4 regions of the Mesorhizobium sp. CNPSo 4688 genome follow, and region 3 is predicted to be linked to each of the others. Evidence: predicted binding sites of a transcription regulator. Region 3 holds the regulator's gene; each other region holds the start of a gene.
The links. Region 3 encodes PhoB, which activates phosphate uptake and scavenging genes when phosphate is short. Its sites were predicted from a motif close to TGTCATNNANCTGTCAT; they were not measured.
Positions count from the first base shown of each region.

Region 1: AC04SH_RS15475 (acid phosphatase) is a predicted target of PhoB. The motif match lies at 1,548-1,564, and genes of this name have one in related genera.
Region 2: olsB (l-ornithine N(alpha)-acyltransferase) is a predicted target of PhoB. The motif match lies at 1,647-1,663, and genes of this name have one in related genera.
Region 4: phnC (phosphonate ABC transporter ATP-binding protein) is a predicted target of PhoB. The motif match lies at 1,261-1,277, and genes of this name have one in related genera.

Region 1 is NZ_JBWLUY010000007.1:285,518-288,724, forward strand. It holds gene AC04SH_RS15470 (alpha-hydroxy acid oxidase) at 1-640, opposite strand, end outside; gene AC04SH_RS15475 (acid phosphatase) at 808-1,503, opposite strand; gene AC04SH_RS15480 (cytochrome c1) at 1,631-2,503, opposite strand; gene AC04SH_RS15485 (cytochrome b) at 2,527-3,207, opposite strand, start outside.
Region 2 is NZ_JBWLUY010000008.1:20,084-23,290, forward strand. It holds gene AC04SH_RS16075 (trimeric intracellular cation channel family protein) at 1-611, shown strand, start outside; gene olsB (l-ornithine N(alpha)-acyltransferase) at 708-1,583, opposite strand; gene AC04SH_RS16085 (response regulator) at 1,760-3,207, opposite strand, start outside.
Region 3 is NZ_JBWLUY010000010.1:211,844-215,050, forward strand. It holds gene AC04SH_RS20780 (ROK family protein) at 1-1,120, shown strand, start outside; gene phoB (phosphate regulon transcriptional regulator PhoB) at 1,145-1,834, opposite strand; gene phoU (phosphate signaling complex protein PhoU) at 1,851-2,555, opposite strand; gene pstB (phosphate ABC transporter ATP-binding protein PstB) at 2,597-3,207, opposite strand, start outside.
Region 4 is NZ_JBWLUY010000019.1:42,841-46,047, reverse strand. It holds gene phnD (phosphonate ABC transporter substrate-binding protein) at 1-195, opposite strand, end outside; gene phnC (phosphonate ABC transporter ATP-binding protein) at 341-1,189, opposite strand; gene AC04SH_RS28440 (DUF1868 domain-containing protein) at 1,325-2,035, opposite strand; gene AC04SH_RS28435 (GNAT family N-acetyltransferase) at 2,107-2,598, opposite strand; gene AC04SH_RS28430 (DapH/DapD/GlmU-related protein) at 2,809-3,207, opposite strand, start outside.

The sequences.
Region 1 (3,207 bases), on a different contig from region 3:
CATGCTCGTCGAGCTGCGGCAGCTTGAACCCCTCATGAGTGAAATAGTTGATCGCCCAGCCCGGCTTGAGTGCGAACTGCAGCATGCCGGCAAGGTTGAGCTTGAAGGGAATGGCAAAGCCGGTGCGCTTGTCGCGCTCGCGATTGCCGCCGGTGATGCTGTCGACGGTCAGCATCATCACCTCGACGCCGACTGCCTTGGCCCGCTGCATCATCGCCCGGTTGAGGCCGCGATCCCTGTGGAAATAGAACTGGTAGACCTGCGGACTGCTGCTGATCTTGCGCGCTTCCTCGAGGCTGACGGTGCCAAGCGAGGACACGCCGAACATGGTGCCGAATTTGGCCGAAGCCTTGGCCACCGCGCGCTCGCCCTGATGATGGAACAGCCGCTGCAAGGCGGTCGGCGAGCAATAGACGGGCATGGCCAGTTTCTGGCCCATCACCGTCACCGACATGTCTATCTCGCTGACACCGCGCAACACATTGGGAACGAGGTCGCAGCGCTCGAAACTCTCGGTATTGCGGCGATAGGTGACCTCGTCGTCCGCCGCGCCGTCAATGTAGTTGAAGATCGGCCCCGGCAGCCGCTGCTGCGCCATGCGCCGGAAATCGGAAAAGTTGTGACAGTCGCGTAGCCGCATCATCGATTTCCAAATGCCATGGCGCAAGAAGCTCGCTGCGTCGAATATCAATCCGATGCCGCCATGCCAACGGGTGAATTGCCAAACTGCCGCTTGGCCACAGCCATGAACGAAAAAGGGACGCCGCTGGCGCCCCTTGCTGTCGAAAACCGACTGTTGGGAATAGCTTACATACCGAGGTCGGAACGCAGCTCGGCCTTGGCCACGTCGTACTCGGCCTTGAAGTCGTCGCGGTTGAGCAGGACGGCGGCGATAACGCTACCGGAAATCTTGCCCATCTCGACGTCGGACGGATAGTGGATGCCGCCGACCACACGGTTGTGGGCGTATTCGGCCGCACGCGCCATGATCTCTGCGCGCCTTTCCGGAACCATGTCGGCAAGGATGATGCCCATCATGGTGCCGACCGTGGCATGACCCGAAGGCCAGGAACCGGAGCTCGACAGCTTGACCGCCGGCTTGACGAGGTCGCTGAGTTGGTGCGGACGCGGCCGCTTCCAGACATCTTTGGCCGGATCGACGACGGCGCCTTCGGTGGCCACGACGCGATCGAAGAAGGCTGAGAATTTCGGCAGCTTTTCCTTGTTGAAGTTCGGCCCCATGACATTGGTGAAGCGCCAGACGTCTTCCTCGGCGTCGGCAATGGCGCTGGCCTCCATTTCGGGCGTGCGTGTCACCTGCAGCGTCAGCACCGCGCCGAGCTCGGCCTTGGTCTCAGCCGAGTCGTTGGCCGGCGGCGGCGGCAGGATCATCGTCAGGTCGACATCCCTGTTGGTGATGAAGGGCTTTGCGTCTTCGGCCTGGGCGGCCGAGCCGACGACGAGCAGCAGCAGTCCTGCCGCGAGCGATGCGTATCTTTTCATGGGTGCGATCCTTTGATGAGGGCAGCACAGGATCGTCAGATGCGGTGACCGCTATGTGACAAGCCGCCTCCGGAAAAGCAAAAGGGCGCCTCTCGGCGCCCTTTTTTTAATACGTGGCTGGCAGCGCTTAATGCGCCACGCCTTCCCACACCTTGCGCTTGGTCAGAAAGACCAGGGCGCCGAACAGAGCCAGGAACACAAGCACGCGGAAGCCGGTCTTCTTGCGGTCCTCCAGATGCGGCTCGGCAGCCCACATCAGGAAGGCCGAGACGTCGCGCGAATACTGGTCGACCGTCTGCGGCGAACCGTCATCATAGGTGACCTGGCCGTCGGACAGCGGCTTCGGCATCTTCAGCGACACGCCGGACATGAAGTATGGATTGTAGTGGGTACCTTCGGGGATCACCATGCCGGCCGGCGGCGTCTCGTCGTAGCCGGTCAGCAGCGAATGGATGTAGTCCGGGCCGCCCTGAGCATACTGGGTGAAGATGTCGAAGACGAAGCGCGGGAAGCCGCGCTCGACACCGCGTGCCTTGGCCAGCAGCGACATGTCGGGCGGGGCTGCGCCACCGTTGGAGGCGGCAGCCGCCTCCTCATTGGCGAACGGCGCCGGGAAATGGTCCGACGGCTTACCCGGCCGGTCGAACATGTCGCCGGCATCGTTGGGACCGTCATGGATGGTGTATTCGGCGGCAAAGGATTTCACCTGCGCTTCCGAATAGCCGAGGCCTTCCAGCGTGCGGAACGCCACCAGGTTCATCGAATGGCAGGCCGAGCAGACTTCCTTGTAGACCTTCAGGCCGCGCTGCAACTGCGCCTTGTCGTAGGTGCCGAACGGACCGGCGAAACTCCAGTCCATTTCCTTCGGCTCGTCGATCGGGAAATGCGTCGGTGCCGCCGCGTTATGCGCCTCTTCAGCGGCCATCGCCACGCTGCCGACCGCTCCGATGCCGCCGGCCAACAGGCCGAGCAGGGCAAGCGAGGTGAGAATCTTTTTCATACCAAATCCCCTTAGATTCTCGCTCAGCCCTTGGTTTCCGGCGCGGCGTTCGCACCTGCCGGATGTCCCCCACCGGCACCCTTGTTCTTCTCCAGCACCGCCTCGGTGATCGAATTCGGCAGCCTGCGCGGCGTCTCGATCAGGCCGAGCACCGGCAGGATGACGAGGAAGAAGGCAAAGTAAAACAGCGTCGCCATCTGCGCCATGAACACGAAGCTGCCTTCAGCCGGCTGCGAGCCCAGCCAACCGAGCAGGACGGCGTCGGCTGCGAAGAGCCAGAAGAACAGCTTATACCAAGGGCGGTAGACCGCCGAGCGCACCTTGGAGGTGTCGAGCCACGGCACCAGAAACAGCATGACGATGGCGCCGAACATGCACAGCACGCCGCCGAGCTTGGAGTTGATCGGCCCGATGTTGAAGGTGATGGCGCGCAGGATCGCGTAGAACGGCAGGAAGTACCACTCCGGCACGATGTGGGCCGGCGTCTTCAGCGGGTTGGCGACCGTGTAATTGTCCGGATGGCCGAGGAAGTTCGGCAGGTAGAAGACGAAATAGGCGAAGAAGAACAGGAACACGATCATGCCGAATGCGTCCTTGATGGTCGCATAGGGCGTGAAGGCGACGGTGTCGGTCTTCGACTTGACCTCGATGCCGGTCGGGTTCGACTGGCCGACCACATGCAGCGCCCAGACGTGCAGCACGAC
Region 2 (3,207 bases), on a different contig from region 3:
ACTATGCTGGCGTCGCCGTCTTTGCGGCGACCGGGGCGCTGGCGGCTTCGCGCAAGCAGCTCGACATTATCGGCTTCCTGTTCCTGGCCAGCGTCACCGGCATCGGCGGTGGCACACTGCGCGACGTCATCCTCAACCTGCCCGTCTTTTGGGTCAGCAACTCAGGCTATGTGCTGATCTGCGCGGCGGTTGCGGTGCTGGTCTTCTTCTTCGCCCATCGCGTCGACTCGCGCTGGAAATGGCTGCTCTGGCTCGACGCCATCGGATTGGCGGCCTTTTCCGTGATGGGCGCGGCCAAGGGACTGGCTATCACCGGTTCCCCGGTCGTCGCCGTCATTATGGGCGTGCTGACCGCCACATTCGGCGGCATTCTGCGCGATCTGCTGGCCGGCGAGCCGTCGGTGCTGCTGAGGCCCGAAATCTACGTCAGCGCGGCGCTGGCGGGTGCAGGCCTTTATACGCTGGGCGATCTTGCCGGACTGCCGCCGCTCGCCTCGGACCTTGCCGGCTTTGTCGCGGCTTTCCTGGTGCGTGGCGGCGCGCTCAAATTCGGCTGGACGTTTCCGTCCTACAAGAGCCGGCCGGGACGGCGGCCGGAGGATATTCCGTGAAAAGAGGGAATAGCGAATAGGGAGTAGCGAGTAGCGAGTAGGGTGGCAGTCCGCAGGTTGGCGGCATAGCTCTCGCTATTCGCTATTCGCTCAGCGTCAAGCGGCAAACCGTTGCGCTTCGCCGCCATAATAGTTGACGTAGCGGGCGCCGATTTCCTTGACCGGCATCACCACGAACACATCGACGGTGGAGAATTCGCGGTCGATGACGCAGCCCTCGCCGATGCGGGCGCCGACGCGCAGATAGCCCTTGACCAGCGGCGGCATGGCCGCGATCGCCGCCTTGGCGTTTACCGCCTCGATCGGCATCAGGTCCATCGAGCAATAGCGCCCGGACACAGCCCGCACATCCCAGGCTGAGTTGGTGCGGCAGTGATGGGCAAGATAGGTAAGCGCCTCGGCATGCGCCGCCGGCACCGTGCCGTGGAACGACGCACAGCCGGTCATCACACCGATCTCATAGTGCTTGATATAGGCCCAGATGCCTTGCCACAGCGCCTCGATGGTGCGCTTGGAGCGGTATTCCTTAAGAACGCAGGAGCGGCCGAGCTCAAGGAAGCGCTGTCCGGGATGACGGGCAATCAGCTTTGTCAGCTCGAACTCGCCTTCGGAATAGAAGCCGCCGGCGGTCGCTGCGATTTCTTGCCGCAGCAGCCGATAAGTGCCGACGATGCGGCGATGCTCGGGTCCGGAAATCGAGGTGTCCAGCACCAGCAGATGGTCGCAGAGCGGGTCGAAACGGTCGGCGTCGCGCCGATCCTGTGCCTGGAACAGGTCCTTCCTGGCGCCAAGCTCGTCATAAAATACCCGGTAGCGCACTTCCTGCGCGGCAGCGATCTCGGCTTCGTTGCGGGCAAGCCGCACTTCGAGATTGCCGATCCGGCCCAGCGGTGCGCCTGTTGCGACGGCACCGGCGTTACGCGCGGCGAGCAAAGCACCGCCTGCGTTGGGCCGAGTGTCACATTCCGGCATAACTGTATGCACGAGTGATTCTCCTTCGAGCCATCCCTCTTGGCACGGGGATACGGTGTAGGTGCAACAGGATTGTGACAGTACCGTGATACGGCGCAGCGGGCAATACTTCGTCGGCTGGCGAAAACCCTCAACCGGCTACCTTACGTGACAGCATAGAGCACGTTGGAGCGGCCTCAGGCGGCCACCTGGCCTTCGACGGCATGGACCAGCGCGTCGGGGTCCAGCGGCTTGGTGACGAAGCCGCTGGCGCCATGGGCAAGCACTGTGTGGCGGGTCTTTTCCTGGCTGTCGGCCGAAAGCACCATGATCGGAACCGGCGGCACGGCCATTTCTTCCTCGTGGCGGCGGATGGCCGCGATTGCGTCCAGCCCGTCCATGACCGGCATGTGCAGATCCATCAGCACCACGTCGAAACGGTGTTTCAGCCCGGCTTCGGTGATTGCCTCGACCGCGGCCTTGCCGTTGCCGACGACTTTGACCCGATGCCCTGCCTTCAAGAGGGTGGCGCGGGCCAGCATGGCGTTGATGTCGTTGTCTTCGGCAATCAGCACCGACAGGCCTTGATGGCGCGCGCCAGCGGCGCGAAGCGACGCCGCGCCGCTTTTTTCCGGGTTCTTGGGCAGGGGTAAAGCAGGAGCATGGCTGGTCAACAACACGCGCAGCAGCGTTTCGCCGCGCACCGGCCTTGCCAGGAAGGTGGCGTAGCCGCTGGCGCGGAATTCGCCAAGCATGCCGCGGTCGGTCGGCGCGATCAGCGTGATCGCCTCGCAATCGTCAAAGCCGCTCTGGCGCAGGCGCTTGAGCAGCCTGCCATCGCTATCTTCCATGGCGGCGTCGATCAACAGCGCGTCGCAATGTTCGGCGAAAGGCGTCGCCTGGGACGCGGTCGCGGCAACATCGACGGCGCCGCCATGGGCGCGGATGGCACGGGCGATAGCATCGGCCTCTACAGCGTTCTTCGACACGATGACGGCGCGCCGGCCGGCGAGGATATTCTGCCGGTTCTGCGGCGCTTCGGTGGCTCCTGTGGCCGGGAGTTCGAAGACGAATTCCGATCCCTCGCCAAGCCGGCTCGACACTGAAATGGCGCCGCCCATGGCGGTCACCAGGCGCCTCGATATGGCAAGGCCGAGGCCGGCGCCGCCATGGGTGCGGGTCGAGGTGCCGTCGGACTGTTCGAACTCCTCGAAGATGCGCTCCATATCCTCTTCGCGCAGGCCAGGGCCGGTGTCGGCGACGGTGAAGCAGATGCGGTCGCTGGTCTCGGTGCGGGCCCGTGCAACGGAAACCAGCACGCCGCCGGCGTCGGTGAACTTGATCGCGTTTCCGATGAGGTTGAGCAGCACTTGCCTCACTCTTCCCGGATCAGCCATGATCATCTGCGGCACGTCGGGCTCGACATGACAGCCGAGGCCGATGTTCTTGGCGAAGGCTTTCGCCGCCATCAGTTCGATGATGTTGTCGGCGATCTCGCGCAAAGATGTCGGCTGCGGCTCCGGGTCGAAGCGGCCGGCCTCGATCTTGGAATAATCGAGCAGGTCCTCGATGAGCGCCAAAAGCGCGCTGGCCGAGGTCGAGACGGCGCTGACATAGGTGCGCTGCTCCGGCGACAGATTGGTGT
Region 3 (3,207 bases):
CAGCCACTCGACCATATCGGCGATCTCGTCTGATCTGATTCAAGAAGGCATCCTGGCCGAGAGCAAGCCTGGCGAGACCGGTGCGCTGAAACGCGGCCGGCCCCAGGTTGGCCTTGCGCTCAACCCGGAAGCCGCCGCGGTGATGACCGTGGTGCTGTCGCTGAATTTCCTTTCCGTCACCGTCATCGACTATGCCGGCCAGGTGGTCGCCGAGGAGCAGCGCCGGCTGGATACGCTGACTATGCCGCGCGACGAGCTGATCGGCGAATGCACGGCAATCGTGCGGCGGCGGCTCGAGGATCCCGACCTCGATGTTCAGAGCATTGCCCGCATTGCCATGGGCATCCAGGGCATCACCGATTCGCAGGCGCGCGCCATGCTGTGGTCGCCGATCACGCCGCTGACCGACATTGCCTTCGCCGACATACTGGAAGCGGAGTTCGGTATTCCGGCCACCATGGAAAACGATTGCAACATGATGGCAGTGGCGCTGCAATGGCGCCAGCCTGAGCGCTACCGCGACAATTTCATCGCTATCCTGCTCTCGCACGGCATCGGCATGGGGCTGGTGCTGAAGGGCGAATTGTTCACCGGCACCCATTCCTCGGGCGGCGAGTTCGGCCACATGATCCACCGGCCCGGCGGCGCGCTGTGCCGTTGCGGGCGGCGCGGCTGCGTCGAGGCCTATGCCGGCAACTACGCCATCTGGCGCAGCGCCAAAATGATGAGCGAGGATGCCGAACCGGTCGATGTCGGCGACGCCGACATGCGGGCGCTCGCCACACGTGCCCGCGAGACCGATGGCCCCGAGCGCGAAGCCTACCGCAAGGCCGGCGAGGCGCTTGGCTTCGGCCTCGGCAGCCTGTTCGCGCTGATCGATCCAGCACCTGTCGCCATGGTCGGAGTCAGCGCCGCCGCGTTCGATCTGATCGAACCGGCATTGCGCGAGGCGATTGCCCAGACCGCCGGCGGCCAGCACTCGAAATCGATTTCCTTCGACACCGAGCCCAACGAACTGCCGCTGATCCGCGAAGGCTGCGCCATGCGCGCGCTCGGCTTCGTCGACCAGGAGATTTTCGCACCGGGCATTCAGGCGAAAGCGGGCAAGCATGTCGCCTGAAAGGCCGGCAACAGTGCGGCGTGCCTAATCTTCCCGGATAGCGTAGCCGGCGCCGCGAATGGTGCGGATCACATCCGGCATGCGGCCATTGTTGACCGCCTTGCGCAGGCGCCCGACATGCACGTCGACGGTGCGCTCGTCGATATAGATCGTCTCGCCCCAGACATTGTCGAGCAGCTGGCTGCGCGAGAACACGCGGCCGGGATGGCGCATCATGAATTCGAGCAGGCGGAACTCGGTCGGTCCGAGCCTGATTTCGCTCTTCTTGCGGTAAACGCGGTGCGATTCACGATCGAGCACGATGTCGCCGACCTTGAGCACGCTGGACAGCACTTCCGGCTTTGCGCGGCGCAGCAGCGCTTTCACGCGCGCCATGAATTCCGGCGTGGAAAACGGCTTGACCAGATAGTCGTCGGCGCCGGTGGACAGGCCACGCACACGGTCGCTCTCCTCGCCGCGCGCGGTCAGCATGATGATTGGCAGCCGTTCGGTCTCGGGCCGCATGCGCAGCCGGCGACAGAGCTCGATGCCGGACACCGCCGGCACCATCCAGTCGAGCACCAGCAGATCGGGAACGTTTTCCTGCAGCCGGATTTCGGCCTCGTCGCCGCGCGTCACCACCTCGACCTGGTAGCCTTCGGATTCGAGGTTGTAGCGGAGAAGCACGCCCAGCGGCTCCTCGTCCTCCACGACCATGATGCGTGGCGCGATCATCAGCAGTTCACCCTTGTCAGGCCGAAGTGGCCATCGCCGTCTCGTCCTGCTTCGGGCGATTGGCGGGCAATTGCTGGCCGGTCAGCACATAATACGCATTTTCAGCGATGTTGGTGACATGATCACCGATGCGCTCCAGATTCTTGGCGCAGAACAGAAGATGCGTGCAGGCAGTGATGTTGCGCGGGTCTTCCATCATATAGGTCAAGAGTTCACGAAACACCGACGTGTATTTGACGTCGATGCGCTCGTCCTCATTCCTGAGCTTTGCCAGCGCAGCCGCATCCGCGGCGGCATATTCCTCGACCACCCCTTGCACCTGGATCAGCACCAGCTGCGCCATTGCATCGATGGAATGCGAGAGGTCGCGCGGCGTGACGCTGAGGCCGACGGTGCCGACGCGCTTGGCGATGTTCTTGGCAAGGTCGCCGATGCGCTCGAGGTCGCCGGCCATACGGATCGAGCCCACCACGGCGCGCAGATCGTTGGCCACCGGCTGGCGCTTGGCGATGAGCGTGATGGCGCGATCGTCGAGTTCCCGCTGGCGCGCGTCCATGATGGCATCGTCGGACACGACACGTTGCGCCAGCGCATTGTCGGAATTGAGCAACGCTTTGGTCGAGCCGCTGACCATCGACCCGGCCAGATCGCCCATGTCGCGGATCAGCTTGCTGATCTGGCCCAACTCTTCATCGAAGGAGGCGACGGTATGTTCACCCATGATCGTGGTCCTCGTGCCTGAAAATTCAACCGCTGGACGGCTCAGCCGAAGCGGCCGGTAATGTAGTCCTGGGTGCGCTTGTCGTCGGGATTGGTGAACATCTTGTCGGTGGCGCCCTCCTCGACCAGGTAGCCGAGGTGGAACATCGCCGTGCGCTGCGACACGCGCGCTGCCTGCTGCATCGAGTGGGTGACGATGACGATGGTGTAGTTCTGGCGCAGTTCGTCGATAAGTTCCTCGACGCGTGCGGTGGCGATCGGATCGAGCGCCGAGCAGGGCTCGTCCATCAGGATCACTTCCGGCGACACCGCGATGGCGCGCGCGATGCACAGGCGCTGCTGCTGGCCGCCGGACAGGCCGGTGCCCGGCTCCTGCAGGCGGTCCTTGACCTCGTTCCAGATCGCCGCCTTCTTCAGGCTGGACTCGACGATCTGGTCCATGTCGGACTTGCGCTTGGCCAGCCCATGGATGCGCGGGCCGTAGGCAACGTTCTCGTAGATCGACTTCGGGAACGGATTGGGCTTCTGGAACACCATGCCGACGCGAGCCCTGAGTTCGACGACGTCGATGTTCTTGTCATAGATGTCGTCCTCGTCGAGCGTGATCTTGCCGGTCACCCGCGCCGAATCGATGGTGTCGTTCATGCGGTTGA
Region 4 (3,207 bases), on a different contig from region 3:
CGGGAACAGCGACACTTTTTCGAAGCCGAATTCGGTCTTCAGATGGTCGGCCAGGCACTGGTAGTTGCGCAGACGGTCGGTTTCGTTTTCGCCGCCGAGGATGCCGACGCGGAATTCCTTGAGGTCGGCCGCGTGGGCCATGCTGGTTGCCATGGCGAGCACCGATACGGCGCTGAATACCATCTTCCTGAACATTTTATCTCTCCTGTAAGTTCCGGCCCCGCGCCGGCAGCGTTCTTGATTTTTGCAGGTGCCCTTGACGCGGGCGGTCGATCCCAGTCGCTCAGTTCTTGTCCATGATCTTTTCCGAAAACCGGTATCCACTTTTCGGGATCATGGATCAGTACCCGGGGAATGCCGGCTCGAGCGGGCTGGCGGATGCTTCGATCTTTTGCTTGTAGGCGATGCTGGTCGAGGTGATGGCCTCGGAGATTTCAGCGCCATTGCTGTCGGCGCCATAGACCTGGCGCACCGCTTCGCGGTTGAGCTCTTCCGGCGCGCCGTCGAACACGACCTTGCCGGCGGCCATGCCGATGATGCGGTTGCAATAGGCCCGCGCCGTGTCCAGCGTGTGCAGATTGGTGACGACGGTGATGCCTTCGCGCAGATTTATGTCCTGCAACGAGTCCATCACCACCTTGGCGTTGAGCGGGTCGAGCGAAGCGATCGGCTCGTCGGCGAGCAGCACCTTCGGTTGCTGCATCATGGCGCGGGCAACGGCGACACGCTGCTGCTGGCCGCCGGACAGCGTGCCGGCGGGCTGAAGTGCGGTGCGGGCGATGTCGAGGCGCTCGAGCGCTGCGACCGCCTCGGCGCATTCGGCGCGGGTAAACATGCCCAGCAGGTTGGAGACGGTCGAGCGGTGATTGAGCCGGCCGAGCAGAACGTTGGTCAGGACGTCAAGGCGCGGCACAAGGTTGAACTGCTGGAAGATCATGGCGCAATCGCGCTGCCAGCGCCTGAGCGGCGAGCCGCGCAGCCGGGAAACCTCAGCGCCGTCAAAAAAAATCGACCCCTGGCTGGGGTCGATGAGACGGTTGATCATGCGAAGAAGGGTGGACTTGCCGGCGCCGGAGCGACCGATGATGCCGACCATCTGGCCCTGCGGGATCGACAGGTCGATGGCGCTGACGGCGGTGTTCTTGCCAAATCGGCGGGACACGCCGCGGATTTCGAGCGTTGCTGACATGGCTTAACTTTCAGTCCGGTCGCAGTTTGAAGGTCTGTTAACCCTCGCTAGCGCAGCCGCATGAACCTGCGGTGTCGGATTGATGTCAGTTTTGTTACCGCCCACAGACCCGTGCGCCGGTGGTGCTGCCGCTGGTCAGCCAAGCACCAGCAACTCCTCGAAATGGTTCATGTCCTTGAAGTTGCAGAAGGCCGGCGGCTGCAACTCGATCATCGGCGCCTTGCGGGCGAACTCGGCGAGACTGTCGTCGAAGAAGTCCTGCCAAGCGGTGGCCCTGTCGTCGGCGAGGCGCTGGATCGGGTAGGCAAACGTGATGTGGAAGGCGTAAGTGTCGTGATCGGGGTGGCGGTAGCCGAACGGTACTGACAGCGCGTCGCGCCAGGCGCTCATGACGCGCCGGTCCTCCTCCGTTGCGCCGGCAACGGTGAGCCCGGTCGGCACGACTTCGATCACCTCGACCTTGAATGGGCCGCGGCTCCGGAAGCCCTTCAAGCGCTCCAGATAGAGGCTGGTCATGGCGTCGATGCTGGTGTCGAGCGGCACGTCCTGCGGCCAGTAAGGCAGGCGGCGGCGATATTCGATTATGCCCTGGAACAGCGTCATGTGCAGGCTGGAGATGGGCGTGAAGGCGAGCCGGTCGGCATCCGGCATGGCGCGCATGCGCTCGCGTACCTCGATGACCACGGCTTCGGAAGGAGAGCCTTGGACGAGGTGGCTGACCACCGTGTTGCCGGGTTCGAGGAGGAAGTTGCCCGATGTGTCGTAACGGGTGCCGAGATGCACCGGCGGCGCCGGATTGGTGCCTTCGAAGAATCCGGCAAGCGAGGGTTTGACTGTGGCGAGCATGAGCGATCTCCTTGGGGAGATGGCGTCCTGTCCGAGTCATGTGTCAAGGGTATGAAACCCGCACACCTCTACTACAGCATGCGGTGCATCACGAAAGCGTCGACATATCCCAGCCGCGGATGGTCGAATGCTTGCGGTATCGTTCCGACAATTTCGAAGCCCAGCCGACGCCACAGCTTCACCGCACGCTCGTTGCTGCTGATGACGAAGTTGAACTGCATGGCGCGGAAGCCGCGCTCGGCAGCCTGCTGCAACGAATGCAGGCACATCGCCGTGGCGACGCCTCGGCCGCTCGATGCCGCCGACGTGACGTAGCCGCAATTGGCGACATGCGCGCCGCCGCTGCGCTGGTTGGCGTGGAGATAGTAGCAGCCAATCACGTCGCCGGCTTCCTCCGCGACGAACACATCGTGCCCATCGGAAAACCAGTAGCCCAGCGCTTGGTCGCGGTTCCAGTCGCGGGGCAGCGCATAAGTTTCGCCGGCCTGCAGGACGGGTTCGAGAATGGACCAGATCGCATCTGCGTCGGCCGGCGTGGCGGGACGAATGGTCGGCACGGTCAAGAACCCGTGTGGGATGGATCAAAGCCAGATCGCGGCAAGGATGCCGAAAAAGATCAGAACGACGAAGGCTGTCACGATTCCGGGCTTCACGCCAGAGGCCGGAGGTGCGGAAACGTCCCTTCGCAAAGGCTGCATGAAACCCTCAAACATCCTGTATATTAGCATTGGCGCATTTCCTGAACACCGGCGAAAACGCGCGAGGGGTCGGCGCTAACCGCCGTATTTTTCCAGGAACGCCTCAGCCTCTAGCTCGCGAAAATCGTCGAGCGCGGCGCGCAGCCTGGCATGGTCCCAATCCCACCAGGCGAGTGCCTGGTAGCGCTCCGCCGTGCGGCGGTCGAAGCGCTCGCGGATCGGCTTTGCCGGCACGCCGCCGACGATGGTGTAGGGCGCGACATCTTTAGACACCACCGCACCGGCGCCGACCGCGGCGCCGTCCCCGACGGTGATGCCGGGCAGGATGGTCGAGCCGTGGCCGAGCCAGGTGTCGTGGCCGATGGTGACGCGCTTGGCACGCCGCTGGGCGAAGAATTCGCTCTCATGCTCAGCGTCGTCCCAATAGTCGGAGGCGCGGTAGGTGAAGTGATGCAGCGTCGGGCGCCAGGTCGG